3 regions of the Bradyrhizobium sp. UFLA05-109 genome follow, and region 1 is predicted to be linked to each of the others. Evidence: predicted binding sites of a transcription regulator. Region 1 holds the regulator's gene; each other region holds the start of a gene.
The links. Region 1 encodes PhoB, which activates phosphate uptake and scavenging genes when phosphate is short. Its sites were predicted from a motif close to TGTCATNNANCTGTCAT; they were not measured.

Region 1 (4,960 bases):
GCGGGGTCGCGACATTGAGGTTGAACTTGAAGCGCTCGGCGGCATGCGCCCAGGAGGCGAGAACGTTGTTGTCGTCGCCGGTCCAGGCCACTGTCTTGCCCTCGATCGGCCCGCGATGCTCCTCATAGGTCATGAGATCGGCCATCACCTGGCACGGATGCGAGCGCCGCGTCAGTCCGTTGATGACAGGCACTGTCGCGTTCGCCGCGAGCTCGAGCAGCGCATCGTGATTGAGGATGCGGATCATGATGGCATCGACATAGCGCGACAGCACGCGCGCGGTGTCGGCGATGGTCTCGCCGCGGCCGAGCTGCATCTCGGCGCCGGTGAGCATGATGGGCTCGCCTCCGAGCTGGCGCATGGCGACATCGAACGACACCCGCGTCCGCGTCGACGGCCGCTCGAAGATCATCGCCAGCGTCTTGCCTTCGAGCGGCTTGACCGGCTGATGCGCCTTCTGCTTTGCCTTCATGGCCGAGGAGGCGGCGAGCATGCTCTTGAGCTCCGACAGCGGCAGCTCGTTGATATCCAGAAAGTGCTTGGGCGTCTTGCTCATCAGCTTGCCGCCGGCGTCTTGAGAGTGGATTCAATCGCGGTGCAGGCGCGCTCGAGCCGCGCGATGCCCTCCTCGATTTCCGCCTCGGTGACGATCAAGGGCGGCAGGAAGCGCACCACATTGTCGCCGGCGCCGACGGTGAGCAGCTTTTCGTTGCGCAGCGCCGTGGCAAGATCGCCCGAAGGCACCACGGCCTTGAGGCCGATCAACAGCCCCTCGCCGCGCACTTCGCTGACGACATCCGGATGGCGGTCGATCACGGAGGCGAGCTTCTGCTTGAGCAGCAGCGACATCTTCTGCACGTGATCGAAGAAACCGGGCTTGAGCATGACGTCGAGCACGGCGTTCGCCGCGGACACGGCGAGCGGATTGCCGCCGAAAGTCGAGCCGTGCGAGCCGGGCGTCATGCCGGAGGCCGCCTCGGCGGTCGCAAGGCACGCGCCGATCGGAAAGCCGCCGCCGAGTGCTTTCGCAAGCGACATCACGTCGGGGGTTACGCCGAGGCGGCGATGTGCAAAGAGTTCGCCGGTGCGGCCCATGCCGGTCTGCACCTCGTCGAAGGCGAGCAACAGCCCATGCTCGTCACAGAGCTGGCGCAGCGCGCGATAGAATGCGGGAGGAGCAGAGCGCACGCCGCCCTCGCCCTGGATCGGCTCGATCAGGATGCCCGCAGTCTGTGGGCCGATCGCCTTCTTGACGGCTTCCAGATCGCCATGCGGCACCTGGTCGAACCCGTCCATCGGCGGACCAAAGCCTTCGAGATATTTTGCAGACCCCGTGGCAGCGAGCGTTGCCAGCGTGCGGCCGTGGAACGCGCCCTCGAAAGTGATCATGCGGTAGCGCTCGGGATGGCCCTTGGTGGCGTGATAGCGGCGCACCACCTTGATCACGCATTCCATCGCCTCAGCGCCGGAATTGCAGAAGAACACGAAGTCCGCAAAGCTCTCGTTGCAGAGCCTGACCGCGAGCTTCTCGCCATCCGGGCTCTGGAACAGGTTCGACATGTGCCAGAGCTTTGTCGCCTGCTCCTGCAGGGCCTTGACCAGATGCGGATGTGCGTGACCGAGCGCATTCACGGCGACACCCGATGTGAAATCGAGATAGCGCTCGCCACTGGTTGCGACCAGCCAGCAGCCTTCGCCGCGCTCGAAGCCGAGCTCGGCCCTGGCGAAAACGGGAAGCAGATGCGTCGCGGCGCTCTTGGTCATGACGGTCACTTGGATGTTGGGGCCGGCTGAGGCTGCGTTGCGCAGCGCATCATTGACCTGCCCGGAAAACGAAACGTGCCGCCTTTTAAGGGCGGCACGTGACACCATTTTATGCTTGGAAAAACCGCTGTCAATGCCGCCAGAAGGCCGTGCGAGGCGCGCGGCCCGTAGTCTTGCGGTGGCGATTTTGAGAGTTTTTTAAGACGGAACATGTGGACGCGGAGCCGCAGACTCTTGCGCGGGAGTCACGCCATATTGTAGCGTTTCTCCTGTCAGATACGACATCTCGTGCAGCAGTTCTGATCCTCTAAGTCCTCATGTACCGGCGTAACGTTCAGGTGCGTTTTTCGCGCCCGGCGAGCCTTAAGGGATTCTGACGGCACGGGTTTTTCGAGGCTTAGACATCGCCACGTGGCCCCAAGGATTGGCTGGCGCGCGGCGAGGGGAAGGGTGCAATGACGGTTTTGACCTGGTCCGACGATCGCGTCGAGCAATTGAAAAAGCTCTGGGAAGCCGGGCTTTCGGCCAGCCAGATCGCTGCCGAACTCGGGAATGTGACGCGCAACGCCGTAATCGGCAAGGTGCACCGGCTGGGCCTGTCCGGTCGCGCCAAGACCCCGTCCTCGGCGGCTCCCCGGCCGCGCAAGGCACGCCCCGCGCAGCACATGATGCGGGTGAGCCGGCCGATCTCGCGCGGCAACACCGCCCTCGCCCAAGCCTTCGAGGTCGAGGTGGAGCCCGATCCCATCACCTATGACAATGTCGTACCGATGAGCCAGCGCCTGTCGCTGCTCGAGCTCAACGAAGCGACCTGCCACTGGCCGGTCGGCGATCCCTCGAGCCCGGATTTCTTCTTCTGCGGCGGCAAGTCGCTCTCGGGCCTGCCCTATTGCGCGCAGCACTCGCGCGTCGCCTACCAGCCGGCGGCGGATCGTCGGCGCGCACCGGCTAAGCCGGGAACACGCTGAGTTCAGCCACAAACGACAACGTCCCGGCGCAGGGCCGGGACGCCTGATCGAGAAACGTCAGCGCGCCATTTGGCGCGCTTTTTTTTACGTTTGCTCAGCCTTCGCGAAACGATCATCCAGCGCGTAGCCGGCGCCGCGGACCGTGCGGATCGGATCCTGCTCGCGGCCGAGATTGAGCAGCTTGCGCAGACGGCCGATATGGACGTCGACGGTGCGCTCATCGATATAGATGTCACGGCCCCAGACGCTGTCGAGCAGCTGCTCGCGCGAGAACACCCGGCCGGGATGCTCCAGGAAGAACTCCAGGAGGCGATATTCGGTCGGGCCGAGGTCGATCGGCCTGCCCGAGCGGGCGACGCGGCGCTTCTCGCGGTCGAGCTCGATGTCGCCATAGGCGAGTATGGTCGCAAGCCGCTCGGGGCTTGCACGCCGCAGGAGGCCCTTCACGCGTGCGAGCAACTCGGGCACCGAGAACGGCTTGACGATGTAGTCGTCGGCGCCGGTCGCAAGCCCGCGCACCCGCTCGCTCTCCTCACCGCGCGCCGTGAGCATGATGATCGGCAGCTGCTTGGTCTCGGGCCTGGCGCGAAGCCTGCGACACAGCTCGATGCCGGACAGGCCCGGCAGCATCCAGTCGAGCACGATCAGGTCGGGGATGTGCTCTTTGAGACGGGTGTCGGCGTCGTCGCCGCGCATCACCGTCTCGACATCGTAGCCGTCGCCTTCGAGGTTATAGCGCAATAGCTCGGTCAGCGCTTCCTCGTCCTCAACAACCAGAATGCGTGCGCCCATGGCGTCGTCGCTCCTTAAGTGTTCGGCACGGTCGTGGCGAAGGTGGTCATGTCGCCCTTCGGACGCTTGTCCGCGATGGCCTGACCTTCGATCATATAGAAGACGGTCTCGGCGATGTTGGTCGCATGGTCGCCGATCCGCTCGATATTCTTGGCGCAGAACATCAAATGGATGCAGAACGAAATGTTGCGCGGATCCTCCATCATGTAGGTCAGGAGCTCGCGGAACAGCGAAGTGCAGATCGCGTCGACCTCCTCGTCGCCCTTCCACACCATCATCGCCGCTGGCAGATCATGCGCGGCATAGGCGTCCAGCACCGACTTGACCTGCTGCTGCACGAGGTCGGTCATGTGCTCCAGGCCGCGGAACAGCTTTAGCGGATGGAAATCGGTCTCGAGCGCGGCGACGCGCTTGCCCATGTTCTTGGCGAGGTCGCCGATGCGCTCCAGATCGGTCGCAACGCGCATGGCGCCGACGATCTCGCGCAGGTCGACAGCCATCGGCTGGCGGCGCGCGATCGTGAGCACGGCGCGCTCCTCGATCTTCTTCTGGAGCGCGTCGATCTCGGCGTCGGTTGCTACCACGCGCTGGCCGAGCGCGACGTCACGGCGGATCAGCGCATCGACGGAATCGACGATCATGCGCTCGGCAAGGCCACCCATCTCCGCAACGAGCCGCGTAAGCTCCTGGAGGTCGGTGTCGAAGGCCTTTGCGGTATGTTCAGAAGCCATTTCCTGTCTCCTCAGCCGAAGCGGCCGGTGATGTAGTCCTGGGTACGCCGGTCGCTGGGCGACGTGAAGATCTTGCTGGTCTCGTCGAACTCGATGAGCTCGCCGAGATACATGAAGGCGGTCTTGTCGGAGACGCGCGCCGCCTGCTGCATGTTGTGGGTGACGATCGCGATCGTGTAGTTCTCGGCGAGCTCCTGGATCAGCTCCTCGACCTTGGCGGTCGAGATCGGATCGAGCGCCGAGCAGGGCTCGTCGAACAGGATCACCTCGGGGCGCACCGCCACGGTGCGGGCGATGCAGAGACGCTGCTGCTGGCCACCGGAGAGCGACAGGCCGGAGGCGTTGAGCTTGTCCTTGACTTCGTTCCACAGCGCACCACCGCGCAGCGCCTTCTCGACCCGGTCGTCCATCTCGGACTTGGAGATCTTCTCATAGAGGCGGATGCCGAAGGCGATGTTCTCATAGATCGTCATCGGGAACGGCGTCGGCTTCTGGAACACCATGCCGACCCGGGCACGCAGCAGGTTGAGGTCGAGCTTGGGGTCGAGGATGTTGGTCTGGTCCAGCATCAGCTGACCGGTGGCGCGCTGCCCCGGATAGAGATCGTACATCCGGTTGAAGATGCGCAGCAGGGTCGACTTGCCGCAGCCGGACGGGCCGATGAACGCCGTGACGCGGTTGGTGCCGAGCGTCATGTTGATGTTC
Region 2 (4,960 bases), on a different contig from region 1:
ATAGCTGATCAGCAGCGTCTCGCCGAGCAGCTTGCCCCATTTGTACCAGCCCCACAGCCATTCGCCGGGATCGGTCCAGACACGCTGGCCGCTGTCGAGGGTGAGGATACGGTCAAAATAGCTGACGAAATTGCCGAAATAGGTGAAGAGCGTCCGCAAATTCACCTCGGCCCCGATCGCGGCGAGGATCAGCGCGGCGATGAACAGCGTAGCGCCAGCGAACAGCCGCAGGCGCTTGCGCGCCACCGCGTGGCGATAGGCCGCGTTCAGCGCAGTCAGTTGCTGCTCGGGAAGGATCGAAACCGCGATGGTCATGGGGTCAGCGGACAAGGCTCGACATAGAAAAGAGCCGGGTCAATTGACCCGGCTCCAGGTGCGTCGTCCCGTTCGATCAGGACGCCTTCTTACGCAGATTGTCGACGAATTTGATCAGCTCGATCGTCTTGTTGTAGTCGTCGGTGGCGATCGGCTCCCAAGGCTTGTTCTTGCCGTCGGAGAGCTTCTTGAATGCCTCGGGATCCTTCTGCGCCGCCTCCAGGAAGGCCTTCTTGATCGCGGCCTTCATGTCCTCGGGCAGATCGCTGAGATAGGCATAGGGGTCGTTGATGATGAGGTCGGACTTCACGATGATGCGGAAGTCCTCCTTCTTCATCACGGTGCCGTCGGCCGACTTTACCATGCCCTTGTTGAGCATGCGGGTCAGGTTGGAGTCGTCATCGGCGTTCCACCAATTGGCGGCGACGTCGACGGTGCCCTGGGCGAGCGCGAGAACGGCGTTCTCGTGGCTGCCGGTGAAGACCACCTTGGAGAAGTAGGCATCGGGATCGATGCCCATCGCGTTCAGCTTGAAGCGGGGCATGTTGTTGCCGGACGTGGAATTCGGGTCAACAAGCCCGAGATTCTTGCCCTTGAGGTCCTCGATCTTCTGGTACGGCGACTTCGCCAGCACGTAGAACACGGAGTAATAGCCCTTCGAGCCGTCGGAATTGACGTCGATGACGAAGGCATCGGTCTTCACGCCGGTGAGGCGGGCGCGCGCAAAGGACGCCGGACCGTAATAGCCGATATGGATATTGCCGGCGCGCTGGCCCTCGATGAGGGCAGCGTAGTCATTTGCAACACGCAGCGTGACCTTGATGCCGAGTTCCTTGGACAGATAGCTGATGAAGGGGGCGTAGCGCTCGGTAGTGCCCGAGCCGTTCTCGGCCGGGATCGCCGCAAAGGTGATCTCCGGATATTTTGCCCTCCAATCCTCGGCGGAAGCGGAAGCGGAGAAAGCCAGTGCGGCGGCGCCGGCAAGGACGATGCGACGAGTGATCATGATACCCTCTTGATCGGTTGAACGCGGTGAACACAAAAAAATTGGGTCGCCGCTCAGGCGGCGGCAGCGGTGCCGAGTGCCGGAACACCTTCGGGCGCGGGCAGCGGCGTGCCGCCCATGACTTCACTGGCTTCGAGATCGTAGAGCTCGCGCGCCACGTGCTCGGTGAGCGCCGACGGCGCGCCATCGAACACCACGCGGCCCGCCGCCATGCCGATCAGGCGATCGCAGTAGCTGCGCGCCAGATCGAGCGAATGCAGGTTGCAGATCACGGTGATGCCGAAATGCTTGTTGATGCGCAGCAACGCATCCATCACGATTTTGGTGTTGCGCGGGTCGAGCGAGGCGATCGGCTCGTCGGCTAGGATGAGATCGGGCTGCTGCACCAGCGCGCGGGCGATCGCGACGCGCTGCTGCTGGCCACCGGAAAGCTGGTCAGTGCGCTGGGCCGCGAGCGAGGCCATGTCGAACTGCTCCAGCGCCGACATCGCCAGCGCCTTGTCCTCTTCCAGCCAGGTCTGCGTGAGCGAGCGCCAGGCCGGCATCGCGGCAAGGCGTCCCATCAGCACGTTGGTGAGCACGTCGAGACGGCCGACGAGATTGAACTGCTGGAAGATCATCGCAGCGCGGGCGCGCCATTGCCGCAGCTCCTTGCCGCGCAGCGCGGTGACGTCGACGCCGTCGAACAGGATGCGTCCCTCTGTTGGTGTCACCAGGCGATTGATGGTCCGCAGCAAGGTCGACTTGCCAGCGCCGGAACGGCCGATCACGCCGACAAAGCCGCCGGGGGTGATCTCAAACGAAGCACCATCCACCGCGGCTTTTGTGCCGAAGCGGCACGTCAGACCTTCAAGCACCAGCATGCAGGGGCTCCCAACTAGCTGGGGCCACCGCTAACGCCGCCGCTTTACATTTGTGTGACAGGGCCACTGCGGTGCGGCGATCCTACGCACCTCGTCCCCCGTCATCTCTGCGTCATGACATCGTCATCAAGCCGCTCGAAGACGAGATCCCTCCCCCCTTTTGACGGATGCACCATGGTCGCCAAAGCGCTTTCGGTCCAACCGACCATCGATCCCACCGCCAAGCTGCACGAGATCAAGCTCGGCGCCTATTGCGAGGTCGGCGCGCGCACGATCCTGCACGAGGTGACGATGGGCGACTATTCCTACGTTGTGAACGATTCCCAGATCACCTACACGACAATCGGAAAATTCTGCTCGATCGCGGCGATGACGCGCATCAATCCCGGCAATCACCCGATGCAGCGCGCCAGCCAGGCGCATTTCACCTATCGCGCGAGTGCCTATTTTCCGGGTGAGAGCGACGAGGCCGAGTTCTTCGAGTGGCGGCGCCAGCATCACGTCCGCATCGGCCATGACGTCTGGATCGGCCACGGTGCGATCGTGCTGCCGGGCCGCAATATCGGCACCGGCGCCGTGGTAGCCGCAGGTGCCATCGTCACCAAGGACGTGCCCGCCTACACGATCGTCGCAGGTAATCCGGCCCGCCCGGTCCGGCGGCGGTTCTCCGACGAGATCGCCGGCCGCCTGGCAAGGCTCGCGTGGTGGGACTGGGATCACGAAAGCTTGCGTGAGGCCTTGCCTGATTTCCGCAAGCTCGGGATTGAAGATTTCCTCGCAAAGTACGAAGCACGGATCGTTGCCAACCAATCCTCTCCCAGCAAGCGAAGCGTCCTCGCGTGACCGAAATATTCCTTGAAGGCGGCCGGGCCCTGATCGGCACGGAGATCGTCGAAACCTCACTCGTCGTTTCCGGACAGGACATCGCAGCGATCGACCGCGGCCGCGGTCGCGTACCGCTTGCGATCGACGCCCGCAATCTTTTGCTCCTGCCGGGCATCGTCGACCTGCATGGCGATGCCTTCGAGCGGCAGATGATGCCGCGCCCGGGCGTCGACTTCCCGATCGACGTGGCGCTCGCCGACAGCGACCGGCAGGTCGTCAGCAACGGCATCACCACCGTCTTCCATGGCACGACATGGTCGTGGGAACCGGGCCTGCGCTCTGGCGACAATGCGCGGCGCCTGCTGGAGGCGATCGAGCGGCTACGCCCGCAATTGGCTGCCGACACCCGCTTCCATCTACGGCACGAGACCTACAATCTCGATGCAGAGGACGAGATCGGCCAATGGCTCGCCGAAGGACGGATCGATCTGTTCGCCTTCAACGATCACATGGCTGCGACCATCCGCGATCTGGCAAAGCCGAACAAGCGCGGCCGCTTGGTTGACCGGACCGGACTGTCCGACACGGCTTTTGAAGAGCTGGTCGGCCGTATCGCCGCTCGCGCGGCGGACGTCCCGGCGACGACTGCGCGGCTTGCTGCCGCGGTGCGCGCGGCCGAGGTGCGGATGCTCTCGCATGACGACGCAACGCCGGCGATGCGCAAGGCGTATCGTGACATGGGCGCCACGATCGCCGAATTTCCAGTCAACGAGGAAACCGCGCGGGAAGCAGCAAGCGCAGGCGACGCCATCATCTATGGCGCGCCGAATGTGGTGCGTGGCGGCAGCCATACCGGCTGGACCAAGGCGTCCGACATGATCGCCAAAGGGCTCTGCTCGGTGCTGGCCTCCGACTATTACTATCCGGCGCAATTGCTCGCCGCCTTCCGGCTCGCCGCTGATGGCGTGCTTCCACTGGCGCAGGCCTGGAAGCTGATCTCGGAAGCCCCGGCAGAGGCCGCAGGCCTCTCCGATCGCGGTATGATCAAGGAGGGACAGCGCGCCGACATCCTGCTGGTCGACGATACCGTGCCGCTGCGGCCGCGGGTGGTCGCGGTGATCGCCGCTGGCAAGCTCGTCTACCTCACCGATGGCACGCGCCTGCTGGGCTCAATCGCGACGCCGCGTGAAGCTGTCGCCACCGTCTGAACCCGCTATACCTGAGGCGATGACCGATTTTCCCCGCTACGCGATCTACTATGCCGCCGATGCCGACAGCATGCTGTCGCGCTTCGGCGCCGAGCTGCTTGGCTATGATGCCCATAGCGGCCGTGAGTTGCCTTTCCCTGCCGAAGCGCTGCATCTTGCAGCCGATTGGCACGACGTCACGGCCGATCCCCGCAAATACGGTTTTCACGGCACGCTGAAGGCGCCGATGGCGCTGGCGGGCGGCAAGACCGAGGCCGAGCTGGTTGCGGCGTGCGCAGCGTTTGCCAGCAAGCCGCGGCCGATTCCCGTGATTCGTCCGATCGTGGATTCCATCAGCGGCTTCATTGCGGTGATCCCGTCCGAGCCCGTCAGCGAATTGACCCAGCTTGCCGCCGACTGCGTGCGCGATTTCGATGCGTTCCGCGCGTCGCTGACGGCGAACGATCGCGCGAGGCGCAACCCGGATGGGCTGCCCGAGCGGCAGCGCGACTATCTCGATCGCTGGGGCTACCCTTACGTGATGGAAGAATTCCGCTTCCACATGACGCTCACGGGCCGGCTCGATGCAGAGCGGCGTGCACCGATCGTCGAGATGCTGCGGAAGCGGTTTGCGGAGCTGCGCCTTGTAACGCTTGCCATCGACCGCATCGCGCTGTTTCGCCAGGAAAACGCCGCGGCACGCTTTCACATCATCGGCGAGTGGCCGCTCGCCAGCTAAGGCTCATCACCAGCTCGCGAGGTTG
Region 3 (4,960 bases), on a different contig from region 1:
GGCTCATGCAGCCCGCGCGCGTCTCAAGCGCAGTTCGCCGTCTTCAAGGACGTCTTGCGGGCGGTCCCACCTCACGCCTGAACTGAGAGCGCCGACCTACGCCGCATTGGTGATGACGTCGTTCGCCTTCATCCTCGGCGTCGTGCGGCTGGTGCTCGCAACCGGCGCTGGCGCCAGCGCCCGCAAGTCGATCGGCGTCACCGTGTTTTCGGGCATGCTGGCCCCGACCTGCCGTGTTACCCTCCGTTGGTCGTCCTCAAGCGTTGATTGAGGATCGAATGAAGCGGCGGGAGTTCAGAGCACCAAGAGGAGGGTGAAATGAACAAACTGTTCAACACTGCGCTCACGTTGGTTGGTACAGGTGGGTTCGCTATCTCGTTTGTCACTCCGGTACCGGCGGAAACCGAACAAGTTCACTTCTACAACTCGCCTGCGGCGGCAGCGGCGAAATTGCCATTCAGTCAGGCAGTACGGGTTGGAGACGTTTTGTATATGTCAGGGGCAATCGGCGTCTTGCCGGGCAAAATGGAGTTGGCTTCGGGTGGGATAGAACCGGAGACGAAGCAGACGATGGAGAATATCGGAGAGGTCTTGAAGGGAAACGGCCTGACTTTCGACGACGTTTTCAAATGCACCGCAATGCTCGCGGACATGTCAAAATGGGGTGCATTCAACAAGGTTTATGTGACGTATTTCAAACCAGAGCATATGCCCGCGCGTTCCGCGCTGGGCGCTAACGGTTTGGCTTTGGGTGCCCAAGTAGAGTTGGAATGCTGGGCGTTCGCCCGCAAATAGGTGGTTGGTCGGATGCGATCACTCTGACGCTGGATGACCGCTTCTGGCCCATGACGTCGATCCCGGAAGTGCTCGGTATGGCCGCTGTTGAAGGATAACCGGGCCACCTTGCGAAAGCGCGAGGTCCACGACGCGTAGTGCAAGATCGTGGTGTGTTACGGACTTGCCGATTGGTGTGGGTGGCGGGCTGCGGCGACACAGCGCCACGGGAGGCAGTAATGCCATCGTCATCGGCCGTGCCGCGGCGCTCGGCAAGCCAAGCACAGAGCACGCGGTGCTCCCACGCGCACAACGCCTCAGATGTCATTGCTTGCTGGCTGCCGATGCCGACATCGTGGCGGCTTGGAGGCTCTGCTGCCAATACAACTCGATTTGCTGAATCAACGCGGCCGGCAAGGGAACGTAGTTGAGCATTTCTGCCTGGGATCTGCCGCTTTCTAGGGACCAGCGAACGAAGTCGACGGTGGTTTCCGCCCTCTCCGGCGACTTCGGTTGCTTGTGCATCAACACGAATGTCGTGGCCGTGATGGGGTATGCATCTTCCCCGGGAGCATTGGTGAGAACGAGATAGAAATCTTTCGCCGTCGTCCAGGCTGCGCTCGAGGCTGCTGCCTGGAATGATGCGGCATTGGGGCTGACGAAGTTGCCGGCGCTGTTCTGCACCGCGCCGAAGGAGATCCTGTCGAGCCGTTGCAGCGCGTAGGAATATTCAAGGTAACCGATCGAGCCGGGGACCAGACTGACGAGCGAGGCGACGCCATCATTGCCTTTCCCGCCCAGCCCGAGTGGCCACTCGACCGAGGTGCCCTCTCCTACGCTCGCCTTCCATTGCGAACTGACCTTCGAGAGATAGTTCGACCAGTTGAACGTTGTCCCGGACCCATCGATGCGATGGACGACGGTGATCGACTTGGCCGGCAGCTTCAGATCAGGGTTGATCGCCTGAATGGCCGGATCATTCCATGATCTCAGCCTGCCGAGGTAGATGTCCGCGAGCATCTGCCCTGTGAAGCGAATCTGGCCCGGCTTCACGCCCTCGATATTGACGACCGGAACGACGCCCCCGATCACGATCGGGAATTGCAACATGCCGAGTTTCTCCAGCTCTTTCGGATCGAGCGGCATATCGGTCGCGCCAAAATCGACGGCTTCCTTCTTGATCAAGCCGACGCCGATGCTCGAGCCCACCGCTTGATAAGTGACAGTGTTGCCGGTTGTCGCCTTGTAGGCGTCGATCCATTTCGCCATCACGGGCGAAACGAAAGTGGAGCCCGCACCCTTGGTCTCGGCGGCCAGGCTTTGGGTCGCAATGACAAGGGCGGTGAAAATGAACGGTAGCCGGAAAAGCGCCATCATGGACTCAACCCTATCAAGTCGAGCAAGCAGCACGTGTGGCATATGTCACAAAAATGTAACAAAAACGAAATGTCGGCGCCAGCAAATTTCGCGTTTCACTTTGGGTCCAAAGTGGCCCCGCTTGTGAGTGGCCGCCACACGCACGGGTTAACCAAGACTGGTGAGCCCGACCTGGAAGCCGCCGAGGTGAAGTCCTAGGCTTTCTCTGCGGGCGTCTGGCGTGCCTCTCCGCTTGATACCAGAAGCACCGAAACCTTCGACTGCCTGAGCACCGCATCAGCAACGCCGCCCAAGGAGAGACGATCGGCCTGGATGCGGTCGACGCCCATGACCACGAGATCGACATCGGTGGTTTCGATTTCCCGGAGGATCGCCGCCTCCGGCGCCCGGCTCACGCGCAACGTCGTTGTGATGTCAACGTCGTAACGGGCGGCGAGATCGCTGGCGTCCTTCAGAATGCCTGCCTCCTGGCTCAATCCGCGCGACGCACCGCGCTGCGCGCCTTTGTCCCGGGTCGTCGCCACATAGATCACGCGGAGCGAGCCTGATCCCGCCTGCGCCAGCGCGACCGCGACTTCCGCGCCGCGCTTGGAGACGCCGCTGCCGGAGACCGGAACGAGAATGTTGAGCGCGTCGGGCATCGGTTGCTTCAAGTGCTTGCCCTTGGCTGCCACGATCGCAAGCGGTCCTTCGAACTGCGCTGCGATGTCTTCGACCTTCCGATCGAAACGGTCCTTGGTCGCGGTGACCTTGTCGACGCCCACGACCAGCAGGTCAAAACCCTTCCGCGCTTCGTCGGCGATCGCCTCGCCCAGCTCCGCCCGCCTGGTTCGCGTGATCACGTCGACATGGCCACCCTCTCCGCCGCCATCGCCGGCGACGGCTTCGGCAGCTTTCTTCACCACGGCTTCGTGACTCTCCCCTTCGCTGGCTCCCTTTTCCTTTCTTTGTTCCTCCGCTCGTCGGCCAATATGCAGCACCGTGATCGGCAGGCCGCGCGTGCCGGCGATCAGGCCCGCGATGTGGGCAGCAAAGGTGGCATTGACGCTCTCGTCCAGCGCCAGCAAGGGCCGCTCGAGATTGGCTACAAAACCGCGTTTCTCGAATTCCTCGCGCTCCAGCCGCTCCCTCTCTTCCTTGTTCATCGGCAGCTTCGACAGCGCCGCGCGCAGCATCGGCGGCATTGCCATTGTCGTCACGATCGCCATCGTCACGATCATCGTGAACAGGTTCTGGCTGAGCACGCCGATGGAGAGGCCGATGGTCGCGATGATGACCTCTGTCGAGCCGCGCGCGTTCATCCCGCTCGCGAGCGCCAGCGATTCCCGGTAGCTCAGACCGCCTACGGTGCCGCCGACAAACGCGCCGCCGAACTTGCCGACGCTCGCGATCAGGACGAGCAGCCCGGTGAGCATCAGCAGATAGGGATCGCGAAGCACCGAGAGATCTGCGCTGAGCCCGGCGAGACCGAAGAACACCGGCATGAAGAAGCTCGAGATCAATCCGCGCAGTCGCTCGTCGATCTGCCGGGTCAGGATCGGGGACTCCCCGACCAGGATGCCGGCGACGAAGGCGCCGAGCACGGTGTGCACGCCTATCAGATGTGTGATCAGCGCCATGGCGCCCATCAGCAGCAGGATCACGGTAATAACCGGCGCGGTGCTGACGAGGGTATCGTTGGCCCAGCGGATGAGCTGGAACACCAGCCGCCGGCCGACGGTGAAGCTGACGGCGAGGAAGGCCAGCGTACCGATCACGGCCTTGGCGACGGAAGCGACATCGAGCGTGCCTTGCGATGCGAGGCTGAAGATAACAGCGATGATGATCCAGCCGATGGTGTCGTCGATGACGGCGGTCGCGACGATGATCTGGCCGACATTGCGGCGCATGAAGTTCATCTCGCGTACGACCACGGCCACGATCTTCACCGACGAGATCGACAGCGCCGTGCCCATGAACAGCGATGCCACCAGCCGCTGCTGCGGATTGGGCAAGAGCGCATCGGGCAGGAATTCGCCGAGCGCGAAGCCGCAGGCGAAGGGAACGATGATGCCGGCAATCGAGATCACGATCGCCGCCTTGCCAATCTTCCTGACCAGCTTGAGGTCGGTTTCCATGCCGGTCAGCAGCAACAAGAGCAAAATGCCGAACTGGGCGATGCCATCGATCATCGCCTTCTGCTCCGGCGTCTTCGGGAAGACCGCCTGCTGCGCTTCGGGCCAGATCCAGCCGAACAATGACGGCCCGAGCAGGATGCCGGCAAGCAATTCGCCGATCACCGAAGGCTGCCCGGCGCGCTGCATGACCTCGCCGAGGCCGCGGCCCACGGCGATCAGGACCACGATCTGCGCCACGAGAAGAAATTCAGACGGAGCCGCGGATTTGCCGCCCTCGGCACTGGCCGCAATGGTCGTGAGGACAAGCGCCGCGGGGACGAGGCCGACCGGTCGGAGCAGGCTCCACTGCATACAGATATCGTCCCCTTCGGCTGGTCCGGAGCGGCGCCGGCGGCGACTAAAGCGCGATGGGGCTGAATCGTCAGCGCGCTTCAGGTCGTTGTTCGAGCTTGATCTCCGCGCAAACGCGTTCCGCGTTTGTCGCGCCGGAAAACCGCTTCACACTTTTCCAGATCATGCTCTAGGGGTAGAACCCGCGGGAGGCGGAGCGAGTTCCCGCCTCCGGTGGACGCGATGCGTCAGGCCGGCTGCGGCGTCCTGATCTCGCGCGGCAGGATGATTGCAGCGGCGATGGCGAGCAGGCAGAGCGCGGGCCGCACGATCTCAGTCCTCCTGCCGGACGGACGTCACAA

Region 2: the regulator PhoB is predicted to act here: its motif matches at 2,295-2,311, upstream of phnC (phosphonate ABC transporter ATP-binding protein).
Region 3: the regulator PhoB is predicted to act here: its motif matches at 2,195-2,211, upstream of pstS (phosphate ABC transporter substrate-binding protein PstS).

The regions. Positions count from the first base shown of each region.
Region 1 is NZ_JBBIAR010000042.1:67,360-72,319, reverse strand. Features, by position in the region: gene argF (ornithine carbamoyltransferase) at 1-556, opposite strand, end outside; gene Q3C01_RS27865 (aspartate aminotransferase family protein) at 556-1,764, opposite strand; gene Q3C01_RS27860 (GcrA family cell cycle regulator) at 2,220-2,732, shown strand; gene phoB (phosphate regulon transcriptional regulator PhoB) at 2,817-3,524, opposite strand; gene phoU (phosphate signaling complex protein PhoU) at 3,539-4,255, opposite strand; gene pstB (phosphate ABC transporter ATP-binding protein PstB) at 4,267-4,960, opposite strand, start outside.
Region 2 is NZ_JBBIAR010000051.1:46,526-51,485, reverse strand. Features, by position in the region: gene phnE (phosphonate ABC transporter, permease protein PhnE) at 1-315, opposite strand, end outside; gene phnD (phosphonate ABC transporter substrate-binding protein) at 392-1,321, opposite strand; gene phnC (phosphonate ABC transporter ATP-binding protein) at 1,375-2,184, opposite strand; gene Q3C01_RS31045 (transferase hexapeptide repeat family protein) at 2,359-3,027, shown strand; gene Q3C01_RS31040 (alpha-D-ribose 1-methylphosphonate 5-triphosphate diphosphatase) at 3,024-4,217, shown strand; gene Q3C01_RS31035 (DUF1045 domain-containing protein) at 4,237-4,935, shown strand; gene Q3C01_RS31030 (hypothetical protein) at 4,942-4,960, opposite strand, start outside.
Region 3 is NZ_JBBIAR010000032.1:60,986-65,945, forward strand. Features, by position in the region: partial or broken gene Q3C01_RS23440 (efflux RND transporter permease subunit) at 110-244, shown strand; gene Q3C01_RS23445 (RidA family protein) at 319-795, shown strand; gene pstS (phosphate ABC transporter substrate-binding protein PstS) at 1,099-2,148, opposite strand; gene Q3C01_RS23455 (cation:proton antiporter domain-containing protein) at 2,346-4,619, opposite strand.